2 linked regions of the Paractinoplanes brasiliensis genome follow. The protein of the gene in region 1 binds, or shares a complex with, the protein of each later gene. Links are inferred from orthologs where the notes say so. Each region holds a gene or a part of one and is shown on either strand. Other genes may lie near its edges.

Evidence for each region.
Region 2: the proteins of uvrB (region 1) and pcrA are in contact, whole or in part, in a crystal structure (PDB 7EGT), measured with the Thermus thermophilus proteins. The link is inferred for Paractinoplanes brasiliensis from one-to-one orthologs. Residues at the interface, in WP_096411307.1 of Thermus thermophilus: Glu23, Leu25, Arg26, Asp27, Gly28, Glu29, Arg30, Phe31, Arg55, Glu326, Asp327, Phe328, Glu379, Ser382, Gln383, His398, Gly400, Arg401; in WP_096412145.1 of Thermus thermophilus: His654, Arg656, Phe657, Gln666, Asp668, Glu669, Lys680, Arg681, Leu682, Ser683, Lys685, Tyr686, Ala687.

What each region holds. Positions count from the first base shown.
Region 1 is NZ_SNWR01000001.1:1,498,656-1,505,052, forward strand. Bases 2,316-5,310 are described here. They hold uvrB (excinuclease ABC subunit UvrB), read right to left. Parts: upstream 4,875-5,310; coding sequence 2,757-4,874; downstream 2,316-2,756. Other genes in these bases: C8E87_RS43520 (GNAT family N-acetyltransferase), read right to left, coding at 2,316-2,720; coaE (dephospho-CoA kinase), read right to left, coding at 5,222-5,310. Outside these bases: C8E87_RS06335 (TerC family protein), read right to left, coding at 1-10; C8E87_RS06340 (antibiotic biosynthesis monooxygenase family protein), read left to right, coding at 330-662; C8E87_RS06345 (VOC family protein), read right to left, coding at 703-1,431; more of C8E87_RS43520, read right to left, coding at 1,647-2,315; more of coaE, read right to left, coding at 5,311-6,397. UniProt on the Escherichia coli protein: The UvrABC repair system catalyzes the recognition and processing of DNA lesions. A damage recognition complex composed of 2 UvrA and 2 UvrB subunits scans DNA for abnormalities.
Region 2 is NZ_SNWR01000001.1:2,661,097-2,667,568, forward strand. What follows is about bases 1,349-4,418. They hold pcrA (DNA helicase PcrA), read right to left. Parts: upstream 4,061-4,418; coding sequence 1,637-4,060; downstream 1,349-1,636. Other genes in these bases: C8E87_RS46320 (M23 family metallopeptidase), read left to right, coding at 1,349-1,444; C8E87_RS11785 (bifunctional metallophosphatase/5'-nucleotidase), read left to right, coding at 4,196-4,418. Also shown: C8E87_RS11770 (M23 family metallopeptidase), read left to right, coding at 1-366; more of C8E87_RS46320, read left to right, coding at 533-1,348; more of C8E87_RS11785, read left to right, coding at 4,419-6,043; C8E87_RS11790 (chorismate mutase), read left to right, coding at 6,269-6,472. UniProt on the Escherichia coli protein: A helicase with DNA-dependent ATPase activity. Unwinds DNA duplexes with 3'-5' polarity. Translocates on single-stranded DNA with 3'-5' polarity. Initiates unwinding more efficiently from a nicked substrate than double-stranded DNA.

The sequences.
Region 1 (6,397 bases):
AGATGTTCAACCAGGACCTCCGGCAGACACGGTTCGGCGCTGCGCCCGCACCGGGGGTTCACGGCGGGAGCAGCGTCGTGCGACTGTCGGAGGTCTCTTCCGCCGCCGTGCTGCTCAGTGGCGACCGCCGGCCCCGGGCGCGCCCTCAGGGGTGGGCGTTCCGTGTTGACGAGACCGGCACGGGGGAATACTCCCCTCCTACGGCAGCCATTGTGTCCTATCGACGGGCACAACGGCACAGCGCAGCGGCAAACCGTGTCGAGCGTCTCGGCCCGCCCCTGAGCTTCCTAGGAACCTAGCTCGGGGAAATCTGTGGCAAGCTGCCCGGCATGGTTCTTGAGGTTGCTCTTATCGACATCACGCCCGGTTCCGAGGACGCGTTCGCCGCCGCTTACCGGATGGCCCACCCGATCCTGGCGACCACGCCCGGTTGCCGTTCGGTGCGGATGACCCGCGGCATCGAGTCGGCGTCGCGGTTCGTGCTGCTGGTCGAGTGGGACGACGTCGAGGCGCACGAGAAGAACTTCCGCGCCACCGAGCGCTTCCAGCAGTGGCGCGGCTGGATCGGCCCGTACTTCGCCAATCCCCCGCTGGTCGAGCACTACTTCGACGTCCCGCCCGGCGAACGCCCCGGCCCCGACCACAATTTCTTCACCGACTGAGCGCCGCAGGCCACCCGTGGCAGCGGCGGCGGGCGTCAGGTCAGTCGACCGCGGGATCTCCCTTGGTCAGGCAGTAGACGCCGCCCGCAGGGTCGCGGAAGGTTGACCAGTGCGGCCACTCCCCCAGAAACGTCGCGCCCAGGGACTCGTGCCAGCGGCGGCCGGCCGGGATGTCGGAGCACGAGACGTCGAGGTGGGCGGAGGCGGGCCTGTCCTCGCCGAGGCGTTGCAGCAGGAACCGTACGGGGATGGGTGGCTGCGGCTGCAGGCGTACGAACTCGTCGGCCCGCACCCCCTCGTCCAGGTCCCAGCCGGTCAGCGTCTGCCAGAAGCGCACCTCCTGGTCGTAGACCGCGGGCGCCAGGTCGAAGCAGAGCTGGTGGGGCCGCAGCGTCACGCCGTGCGGGCCGGCGTAAGGCCTCGGCCGCACGTGTTGATCACGCCAGGACGCTGTGCAGAACGGCAAGCCGGCCGGGGAGCGTAGCGTCTGCCAGTCGCCGTGGTCGGCCCGGACCGTGGCGCCCGCCGTCAACGCCCGGCCGTTGAAGTCGGCGAGGTCGTCGACCCAGAAGTCCGGATGATGTCCGCCAGGGCCCTCGCGTACGCCCTGGATCTCGAGCCAGTCGTCACCGGCCGCGGTGCGCAGCCGTACGAAGCCGGGGTCTTGCTGCGGGGCCGGCGTGGACCCGGTGACCGTCGCCCAGAACCGGACGGCCTCGTCGAGCTTGTCGGCCGGCCGGTCCAGAAAGGCATCAACCCAGCGAATCATCAGCACACCGCCTTCCCTGTGACATCGACCGGCATACCCGTACGGGGAAGCCTGATGCACCGCGCGCCCGAACAGCTCGCACCGGCCGCCGGCGGGAGCCCACACGCGCAGACGCCCCAAGCCGGCTGCCGGCAGCGAGCCCGCAAGCGCCCTCAGGCCCGCCGCTGACCGAGCAAGCCCGGCCCTCACGCCCCCCGACCGAGCAAGCCCGGCCCTCAAGCCCCCGCTGACCGAGCGAGCCCGGCCGCCTGCATCGGGCGCTGGTAGCGGGCGCGCAAACCCCGCTGCTGGAAGCCGAGTCGTCGATAGAGCGCCGCCGCTCCGGGGTTGTTCACGTTGACGGTCAGCCAGGCGTGATCGACGCCGTCGGAGGTGCGCATGCGGATCAGCGACTCGGCGATCAGGGCCGCCGCCAGGCCGCGACGCCGGGCGAAGGGCACCACGCCGGCCTGCACGATCCAGCCCCGGGCGGCCACGACGAAGCCGGCGTCGCCCAGGTCGGGCAGTGTCGCGAGCAGCGAGCAGGAGGGCAGGAAGTCCTCGTCCTCCTCGTTCTCGGCGATCCACTCGCCGGCCGGGTCGGCGGGGAAGCCCGGCCTGTCCCGGAACGACGCGTGATACGTCGTGTGGAACCGCCGGGCGACGTCCGGCCCGTCCCAGGAAGAGATGGTCGCTCCGTCGGGCCAGACGGCGGGCGGCAGATCAAGGTCGTCGATGCGCATGACGTCCTCGGCGAAGGTCCGCCGCAGCCCGCGCGACTCGAACAGCGCCGCAGCGTCGTCGGTCAACGTCTCCGACTCGACGGTCACAACGTCACCCGTCGCCGAGGACGAGTCCGACGCAGACGACGCAGACGACGCAGACGGAGACAAGGATGACGATGAGGCGGACGAGTCCGGCGCGGATGAGGCGGATGAGGCGGATGAGGCGGATGAGGCGGACGAGGCGGACGCGGACGAGGCGGACGCGGACGAGGCGAGCGCCGATGAGGCCAGGGCGAGCCCTCGATCGAGCACCTCGGCCCCGAGCCCACGGCCCCGCGCGTCCGGGTCTACCAGCCCGGTGAACGTCGGGCCCCTCCGGACCGCACCGGCGGCGAGCAGGGACCCGTCGCCGGAGCGCAGCCCGAACGCCGTCACCCCGTCACCCGCCCAGCGCCGCCCGAGGAACGCCGGATCGGTGGCGAGCGGCATGCCCCCGTCGGCCGCGTAGCACCGCTCGGCCAGGGCGAGCAGCTCCGCGGGCATGCCGGTCAGCTCGGTCCACGTTGTCCCGCCGGTCGACGTCATCCGGCCAGACTAGCCAGGGCCGGGGTGCGGCTCGAACTATTTCACCCCCGCAGCGTCCATGCCCCGCAGCTCCTTCTTGAGCTCCGACATCTCGTCACGGATCCGGGCGGCCAGCTCGAACTGCAGCTCACGGGCAGCGCCCAGCATCTGCTCGTTGAGGTCCTGGATGAGCTGGGCCAGTTCGGCGCGGGCCATGCCCTTGGCGGCCGTGGCCCCGGACGCGCCGCGCCCCTTCGACCTGGTCTCGGGCACCGGCGCCTTGCCCCGGGAGATCTGCCGGCCACCGCCGCCGACCATCGGGTTGACCGTGGCGTCGGTGTCTTCCGCCTCGCGATAGATGTCGTCGAGGATGTCGTGGATCCGTTTGCGAAGAGCCTGCGGGGTGATGCCGTTGGCCTCGTTGTGCGCGATCTGCTTGGCCCGGCGCCGATCGGTCTCCTCGATGGCGTCCCGCATCGACGGGGTCATCTTGTCGGCGTACATGTGGACCTCGCCCGACACGTTACGAGCGGCGCGCCCGATCGTCTGGATCAGCGACCGGCCCGAGCGCAGGAAGCCCTCCTTGTCGGCGTCGAGGATCGCGACCAGCGACACCTCGGGCAGGTCGAGGCCCTCGCGCAGCAGGTTGATGCCGACGAGCACGTCGTAGTCGCCCTTGCGCAGCTCTTTCAGCAGCTCGACGCGGCGCAACGTGTCGACCTCGGAGTGCAGGTAGCGCACGCGGATGCCGTTCTCGAGCAGGTAGTCCGTGAGGTCCTCGGCCATTTTCTTGGTCAGCGTCGTGACCAGGACCCGCTCGTCGCGCTCGGTGCGCAGCTTGATCTCGTGCATGAGGTCGTCGATCTGGCCCTTGGTCGGCTTCACGATCACCTGCGGGTCGACGAGGCCGGTCGGGCGGATCACCTGCTCGACGAACTCGCCCTGGGCCTGCTGCATCTCCCACGGGCCGGGGGTCGCCGACAGGAAGACCATCTGCCCGACCCGCTCGAGGAACTCGTCGAACCGCAGCGGGCGGTTGTCGGCCGCGCTGGGCAGGCGGAAACCGTGCTCGATGAGGATGCGCTTGCGGGACGCGTCCCCCTCGTACATGCCGCCGATCTGCGGGATCGTGACGTGGGACTCGTCGATGACCGTGATGTAGTCGTCGGGGAAGTAGTCGAGCAGGGTGAACGAGGGCTCGCCGGGCTGCCGGCCGTCCATGTGCATCGAGTAGTTCTCGATGCCGTTGCAGAAGCCGACCTGCCGCATCATCTCGACGTCGTACTGCGTACGCATGCGCAGGCGCTGGGCCTCGAGCAGCTTGCCCTGCCGCTCGAACTCGGCCAGCCGTTCCTCCAGCTCGGCCTCGATCTGCCGGATCGCCCGCTCCATCCGCTCGGGGCCGGCCACGTAGTGCGAGGCGGGGAAGATGACCAGCTGGTCGACCTCGCGGACGATCTCGCCGGTCAGCGGGTGCAGGTAGTACAGCTTCTCGATCTCGTCGCCGAACAGCTCGATGCGGACCGCGAGCTCCTCGTACGCCGGGATGATCTCGAGCGTGTCGCCGCGCACCCGGAACGTGCCGCGCTGGAAGGCCATGTCGTTGCGCGAGTACTGAATGTCGACCAGCCGGCGCAGCACCTGGTCACGGTCGACCTCGTCGCCGACTTTGACCTTGACCGAGCGATCGAGGTATTCCTGCGGGGTGCCCAGGCCGTAGATCGCGCTCACCGTGGCCACCACGATCGTGTCGCGCCGGGTGAGCAGCGACATCGTGGCGGAGTGGCGGAGCCGCTCGACCTCCTCGTTGACCGACGAGTCCTTCTCGATGTAGGTGTCGGTCTGAGCGATGTAGGCCTCAGGCTGGTAGTAGTCGTAATAACTCACGAAGTACTCGACGGCGTTGTTGGGCAGCAGCTCGCGGAACTCCTTGGCGAGCTGGGCACACAACGTCTTGTTGGGCGCCAGCACGAGCGCGGGCCGCTGCAGCTTCTCGATCAGCCACGCGGTCGTCGCGCTCTTGCCCGTGCCGGTGGCGCCGAGCAGCACCGAGTGGCGGTCGCCCCGGCGGACCCGCCGGTCGAGCTCGGCGATGGCCGTCGGCTGGTCACCGGCCGGCTGGAATTCGCTGACGACCTCGAAGCGGCCGTCGAGTCGTGGGATGTCGAGCGCCATGGAAACCACCGTACGTCGAGGGTCTGACAAGTTTCGGCCGCCGCTTCCGGGCCCGCGTGCGATGGGTGCACATTCGGCCCCGTCCGGCGGCATTGTTAGGCGTTGCGGGGCGCGCCTACCCTGGTCGGGTAGGCCGCTCGCGGCGGTCGCCCGGCATCGAGAGGGATCATCAAAACGGTCCCCTCGACCGGCCCGTGGTTGTTGCGCCCCGGCTCACGGCGAGCGCACCCATTGGTGGTCGCGCCTTGCGCAGACCGGCCGCCGCGAGCGCCCTTCTCTCAACCCCACGATCACGGCCGGCATTCCGTACGCCTCGTCGCGCGCACCGAACCCCCGAGGGGCCCCGGTCAGCCGTGTGGCTGCCAGCCGGTGGCTTCGGCCCACTTGTCGGCGGCCCACGCCTCCTGGTCGAACCAGGGTTCCTTGGCGTCGGCGTACGTGTATCGGTCGTGGTGTTCCGCCGCCCAGCGCACCTTGGCCGCCGCGTAGGCGTCACGGGCCTCCGGAACGGCCCGCAGGTGGTCGCGCATGAGCAGGGCGAACCGCCACCCCGGGGAACCCGTCACGCGGACGTGCAGGTTGACGACGCGGCCCGGGTCGGCGCCGCCGTGCAGGCGCTTGGGCCACGTCTTGCCGGGCATTCCGCGGGCGTTGTCGAACCACTCCCCGCTGCGCCGGGGGAAACCGGCCGCACCCAGCTGGCCGGCCAGCGCGTCGGCCTCGTCGAGCGTCCGCACGGCCAGCATCAGGTCGATGATGTCCTTGGCGGGCAGACCGGGCACGGCGGTCGAGCCGATGTGCGACACCGGATGCCCGGCGGGCAGCGTGTGCTCGATCCGCGCGATCAGGCGGGCGGCCTGCTCGGGCCAGCTCGAATCGGCGGCGGCGATGTGGAGCCGGCGGTCGGCCCGCGCGGAGCGGCCGGTGCGCAGATTCTCCTCGTACGGCCGGAGCCGCTCGCGGAACAGGCGGTCGATACGCGCGTCCAGGGCGTCGAGGGTGGCGTCGTTGGTCAGCACCACGTCGGCCGCGCGGCGGCGGTCGGCGTCGCCGGCCTGGGCGGCGATGCGGGCCTCGGCCTGCTCGGCGGTCATGCCGCGCGTCTCCACGAGCCGCCGGATGCGCTGCCCCCGGTCGGCTTCGACCACGATGACAAGGTGGTACGACGGGGCCAGCCCCGTCTCCACGAGCAGCGGGACATCGTTGACGACGATCGCGTCGGAGGGCGCGCATTGGATGAGTTCGGCTGTCCGAGCCCGTACGCGGGGATGAATGATCTTTTCAAGCGTGCGGCGGGCGGCGTCGTCGCCGAAGACCTGGGCTGCGAGCGCCGGCCGGTCGAGCTCGCCGCCGGCCGTGAGCACGCCCGCCCCGAACGTCGCGACGATCTCGGCCAGCCCGTCGGTGCCGCGGGCCACCACCTCGCGGGCCAGCACGTCGGCATCGATGATCACTGCTCCGCGCCGCGCCAGCCGTCGCGCCACCGCGCTCTTGCCGGCCCCGATGCCACCGGTCAGACCCAC
Region 2 (6,472 bases), 1.2 Mb from region 1 along the record:
CTGCACGCCGGCATCGACCTGGCCGGTCCCGAGGGACTGCCCTACAAGGCGATCCACGCGGGCAAGGTCACCAAGGCCGGTTACTACGGCGGCTACGGCAACTCGATCACGATCGAGGACACCGAGGGCAACGAGGTCATCTACGCCCACTCGCGGCGACTGCTCGTCAAGGTGGGCGACGAGGTCAAGGCGGGCCAGGTGATCGGCCTGGTCGGCAACACGGGCGCCTCGTACGGCACCCACCTGCACCTCGAGATCCACGTCAACGGCACCCCGACCGACCCGATCCCGTTCCTGCGCGATCGCGGCGTCGACATCAAGCTTCGGGTCGAGTCGGTGTTCGCCGGCGTCGCCGCCGCTTCTTGATCACTGTGGTACCCGCCCGCGGGCGGTGAAATCCGCCGGGTGATGTGACCCCGGACACTCCCCTGGTTGCAACTCGGTTGAACCGGGCCACACCTTTCTCACAAACCGTTCAGGCAGGCCGACAGGCAGATGTCGGTGATCAGTTCTGCCTGGGAGGTCGTGCCGCGTGGCGCATCGAGACGAGACCCGTTCCGCCGGTCGCCACCGCCGGAACCAGGTCGGCCGTCACCGCGCGCCCAGCGCCGTCCCCACCCCGCTCGTGCCCTCCACAACGGCCGCCAGCACGCGCTCCGACGCGTTCTCCAACACCTTCCCCCGTACGGTCGTCCCCGGCGCGCGCTCCAGCACGTCCTCCAGCACCTTCACCCGTACGGTCGTCTCGGGCGTCTTGTCCAGCGGCCGGGGCCGGGCGGCGCTGCTGACGGCCGCGTTGAGCGCCGCCCTGGCCACGGGGATCGCCGGTGGCTCGGCCGCGGCGGCCGCCGACAAGCAGGTCGTGCCCGCGGCCGGCCTCGCGCCCGTCGAGACCATGGCCGTTCCCGCCCCGATCGTGGACGCCGGCCCGTGGAAGCCGCCGGCCGCCGGCGAGGCCGCGGCCGCGCGCGGCCGGCTCAAGGCCAAGCCGCGCGTGGTCGTCACCAAGGCCCCGGCCGCCGCCGGCTGGGTCAACCCGAACCCGTCCGGCCGCGTCACCTCGTGTTTCGGCCCCCGCTGGGGACGACTGCACGCGGGCGTCGACATGGCCGGGCCGAACGGCTCACCCATCCTCGCCGCGGGCGCCGGGGTGGTGGTCCGCGCCGGCGCGGCTCAGGGCTACGGCAACGCCGTGCTGATCGACCACGGCAACGGCTACCTCACCCATTACGGGCACATGTCGGCCATCGCCGTTCACGAGGGGCAGCGCGTCGAACCCGGCGAGCAGATCGGCGACGAGGGCTCGACAGGCCACTCCACCGGGCCGCACCTGCACTTCGAGGTGCATCAGGGCTTCTACAAGAACCCGGTCGAGCCGGTGCGCTGGCTCCACGACCGCGGTGTAACCCTGAACGGCTGCGAGGCCGCCCTCACCCCGCGCTGACCGCACACGCCCCCACCGTCGGCCGCCCAACCCGCCCGGCACCGCCGAGAGCAGGGCAGCACCGGCCAGAAAGACCACGCCGCACCGCACGACCCTCCCGGCGCCGCGCCCGAGCCGGAGCACGACCCTCCCGACCCGGCGCAACCCTCCCGGCTAGCGCATCCCAGCCCCGCACCGCGTACGGGGAAGGGGTTAGATCTTTTCGATCGGGGCGTGGCGCAGGACCAGCCACATCACCTGGTCGCCGAAGTCGATCTGGGCTCTCGCGCCGGGGCCCTGGCCCTCGACGGTGATCACGCGGCCGAGGCCGTAGCGCTGATGGTTGACCCTGTCGCCGGCCGAGACCTTGGGGGCCTGGGGCAGCTCGCTGGCCGTCGACAACCGGCTGCCGTCGATGCCCAGCCGGCTCGCCAGCTGCTGCGCCTTGGGTGTGCCGCCGGAGAAGCCACCGCCCCGGTAACGGTCTCCCCCGCCTCGCCCGCCCACACCGCCTCCGGTGCCCGACCACGACGTGTAGGAGCCGGCCGTACGCTCCCAGCGGATCAGCTCGGGCGGCAGCTCGTCGGTGAAACGCGAGGGCGGGTTGTATTGCGGCTGGCCCCACGCACCCCGGGTGACCGCGCGGGAAAGGTAGAGCCGCTGACGGGCGCGGGTGATGCCCACGTAGGCCAGGCGGCGTTCCTCTTCGAGCTCGTTGTTGTCGCCCAGCGCGCGGGTGTGCGGGAAGACGCCGTCCTCCAGGCCGGTGAGGAAGACGACCGGGAACTCCAGCCCCTTGGCCGTGTGCAGCGTCATCAGCGTGACCACACCCTGGTGGTCGGGGTCGTCGTCGGGCAGCTGATCGGCGTCGGCGACCAGCGCGACCTGCTCCAGGAAACCGGCCAGCGTGGCGACGGGGGCCTCGTCCTCGTCGGCCTGGGCCTCGACGCGTTCGGTGTACTCGCGGGCGACGCTGACCAGTTCCTGCAGGTTCTCGACCCGGCCCTGATCCTGGGGGTCGAGGCTTTCCTCCAGCTCGGAGAGCAGGCCCGAACGCTGCAGGGCCAGCTCGAGCACCTCTTCGGGAGGGGCGCCCTGGGCCAGCTCGCGCAGGTCGTCGAGCAACTGCACGAAATCGGCGATGCTGTTGGCCGACCGGGCGGCGATGCCGGGCGCGTCCTTGGCGTGGCGCAGCGCCTGGCCGAACGAGATGCGGTCGCGCGCCGAGAGCGCCTCGATGCAGGCCTCGGCCCTGTCGCCGATGCCGCGCTTGGGGGTGTTGAGCACGCGGCGGATACTCACCGTGTCGTCGTCGTTGACCACGGCTCGCAGGTAGGCCAGCGCGTCGCGCACCTCTTTGCGCTCGTAGAACCGGACACCGCCGACAACCTTGTACGGAAGGCCGACGCGGATGAACACTTCTTCGAAGACACGCGACTGCGCGTTGGTGCGATAGAAGACGGCCACGTCACCCGGGCGGATGCCCTCGCGGTCGCTCAGCCTGTCGATCTCGCGGGCGACCCAGTCGGCCTCGGCGTGCTCGGTGTCGGCGACATAACCCACGATCTGCTCGCCGGCGCCCTGATCGCTCCAGAGGCGCTTGGGCTTGCGCGAGGTGTTGCGGTCGATCACCGCGTTGGCCGCCGACAGGATCGTCTGGGTGGAGCGGTAGTTCTGCTCGAGCAGGATCGTGCGGGCGTCGGGATAGTCGCGCTCGAACTCCAGGATGTTGCGGATCGTGGCGCCGCGGAACGCGTAGATCGACTGGTCGGCGTCGCCCACCACGCACAGCTCGGCCGGGGGGACCTCGCCGCCCTTCTCGCCCACCAGTTCCTTGACCAGCATGTACTGCGCGTGGTTGGTGTCCTGGTATTCGTCGACCATGACGTGGCGGAAACGGCGACGATAGGTCTCGGCGACGTGGGGATGCGACTGGAAGAGGTGGACCGTGGTCATGATGATGTCGTCGAAATCGAGCGCGTGCGCTTCCCGGAGGCGGCGCTGATAGAGCTCGTACGCCTCGGCGACCGCACGCTCCTGCGGGCCCTTGGCCTTTTCCTTGAACTCCTCGGGCTCGACCAGCTCGTTCTTCAGGTTCGACACCTGGGCCGCCAGGCCGCGCGCGGAGTACCGCTTCGGGTCGAGGTCGAGCTCGCGGATCACCAGCGTCATGAGGCGGCGCGAGTCGTCGGCGTCGTAGATCGAGAAGGTGCTCTTGAGGCCGGCGTGCTCGTGTTCGGCCCGCAGGATCCGCACGCACGCCGAGTGGAACGTCGAGACCCACATGAGCCGGGCCCGCGGGCCGACGAGCTGGGCGACGCGCTCCTTCATCTCACCGGCGGCCTTGTTGGTGAAGGTGATCGCGATGATCTGGCCGGGGTGCACGTCGCGTTCGGCCAGCAGGTAGGCGATGCGATGGGTGAGCACACGGGTCTTGCCCGAACCGGCGCCGGCCACGATCAGCAGCGGCGAACCCGCATGGGTGACCGCGTCACGCTGCGGGCCGTTGAGGCCGGTGAGCAGCGATTCCGGATCGATCCGGGGCTGGGGGCGCCGGGGCTGCGCCGCCTCGGCCGGAGGGCGCGTGGCGGGCACGGCGAACAGGGCGCCGTCGGGGGTCTCAGAAGAAGGTCGCATCGCGGGGTGAAGTCTATGCCGACCCCCCGACAAGAATTCCGCCCCTTGCTGACCGCACGGCGGTAGCGCTCACGAGCGTCGATCCACCAGTCTGTCGTAGTTGACATCACACCGCTGATCGGGAGACCGAACAACATGGACCGTCCCCGCTTCCGCCGCCGGGCGGCGCTGCGTCACCTCGCCGCGCCCGCCCTGGCGCTGGCCATCATCGCCGGGTTGCCCCTGGGCAATTCCGCCGCCGCGGCCCCGCCGCCCGAGTTCGCGCCCGTCAGCGTCAGCTACGGGCTGCCCAAGGGCGCGACCGCCAAGGGCCAGTTCCTCAGCTACAACGACTTCCACGGCGCCATCGACCCGCCGGCAGGCAGCGGCGCGGTCGTCAACGCGTCCGGCACGTCGACCCCCGCGGGCGGCGTCGAATACCTCGCGACCTATCTGAAGAAGCTGCGCGCCCAGGCCAAGACCGAGAGCCGGACGACGCTGACCGTCGGCGCCGGCGACCTCATCGGCGCGACCCCGCTGGTCAGCGCCGCCTTCCACGACGAGCCGACGATCGAGCTGATGAACCAGGTCGGCCTGCAGATCAGCTCGGTCGGCAACCACGAGTTCGACGAAGGCGTCATCGAGCTGCTGCGCATGCAGCGCGGCGGATGCCACCCGGTCGACGGCTGCCAGGACGGCGACGGCTTCGGCGGCGCCAAGTTCACCTATCTGGCGGCGAACACCATCGACAACCGCACCAAGCTGCCGATCCTCCCGCCGATCGACATCCGGCTGGTCAACGGCGTGCCGGTCGGCTTCGTCGGCATGACGCTGGAGGGCACGGCGGGCATCGTCAACCCGGCCGGCATCAAGAACGTGCACTTCACCGACGAGATCACCACGGCCAACAAGTGGAGCAAGGTCCTCAGCGGGCTGGGCGTCAAGGCACAGGTGCTGCTCATCCACGAGGGCGGAACGCAGGCCACGGCCACGCCGACGCCGGGTGTCTCCGACTGCGCCGGCTTCACCGGGCCCATCGTGCCGATCGTGGCCGGGCTCAACCCCGAGTTCGGGGTGGTCGTCTCGGGGCACACGCACAGGTTCTACACGTGCAAGCTGCCCAACAAGAAGGGCACCTCGGTGGTCACCAGCGCCGGCACCAACGGCCAGCTGATCACCGACATCGACTGGGCGGTCGACAAGCGTACGGGTCGCTTCTCGGAGATCACCGCGAAGAACGTGGTCGTCGAGAACGGCGTGCCCGACGGCAACGGCGGCTGGAAGAGGGATGCGAACGGCGTCTACCTCAAGAACCCGGAAACCGTCGACGCGGGCGCCAAAAAGATCGCCGACAAATACCGTACGGCCGTCGCGCCGATCGCCAATCGCGTGGTGGGCCGCATCGCGGCTGACATCACCCGTACGGCGACCCCGGCCGGGGAAAGTCCGCTCGGCGACGTGATCGCGGACGCCCAATTGGCCCGTACGACCGGGGACGGCGCACAAATCGCGCTGATGAACCCGGGCGGCATCCGGGCCGACTTCGACGCCGAGGCCTCCGCCGGTGGGGAAGCGAACGGCGAGGTCACGTACGGGGAAGCCTTCACCGTGCAGCCGTTCAACAACCTCGTGGTCACCCAGACCTTCACCGGCACGCAGCTCAAGGCCGTGCTGGAACAGCAGTTCGCCGGGCACGAGGGGCAGACCACCACCAAGATCCTGCAGGTGTCGAACGGCTTCACCTACACGTGGAGCGCCTCGGCCCCGCTCGGCTCGAAGGTCTCGAACCTGGCGCTGAACGGGACGCCGATCGACCCCGCCGCCTCGTACAAGGTGACGACGAACGACTTCCTGGCCAACGGCGGCGACGGCTTCACGACGCTCACGGCGGGCACGGGACGGACCACCGCGCCAGGCTTCGACGTCGACGCGCTCGTGGCGTACCTGGGCGCGGGTGAACCGGTCGCACCCGGGCCGGCCAACCGCATCACCACGGTTTCGTGACGTCGATGTCGTCCCACGGATCGGGCGGTTTTCTTGCGGAGCCGCTCGTGACGGGGGCATACTCGGCCTCGTGATCCAGCAGACGCGATTTTTCTATGGCACCGGGAGTCCGGCTGCCGTAGGCGTCTGAACGTCAGACCTACATCGAGCCCCGGGCTTCCCAGCCCGGGGCTCGATGCTGCCCGGGCCGGGCCGACCGGGGCGCAAGCACCCGAGGAGCACGACATGACCGCCGACGTGATGGACCAGAACACCGGCGCTGGCGAGCCGCTGGCCGCCGACGAGATCCGCGCCATGCGCGAGCGGATCGACGAGATCGACCAGGCGATCATCGACCTGTGGCTGGAACGCGCCCGCCTGTCGCAAACCGTGGGCAAGACCCGCATGGCCAGCGGCGGCACCCGCTTGGTGCTGTCCCGCGAGCGCGAG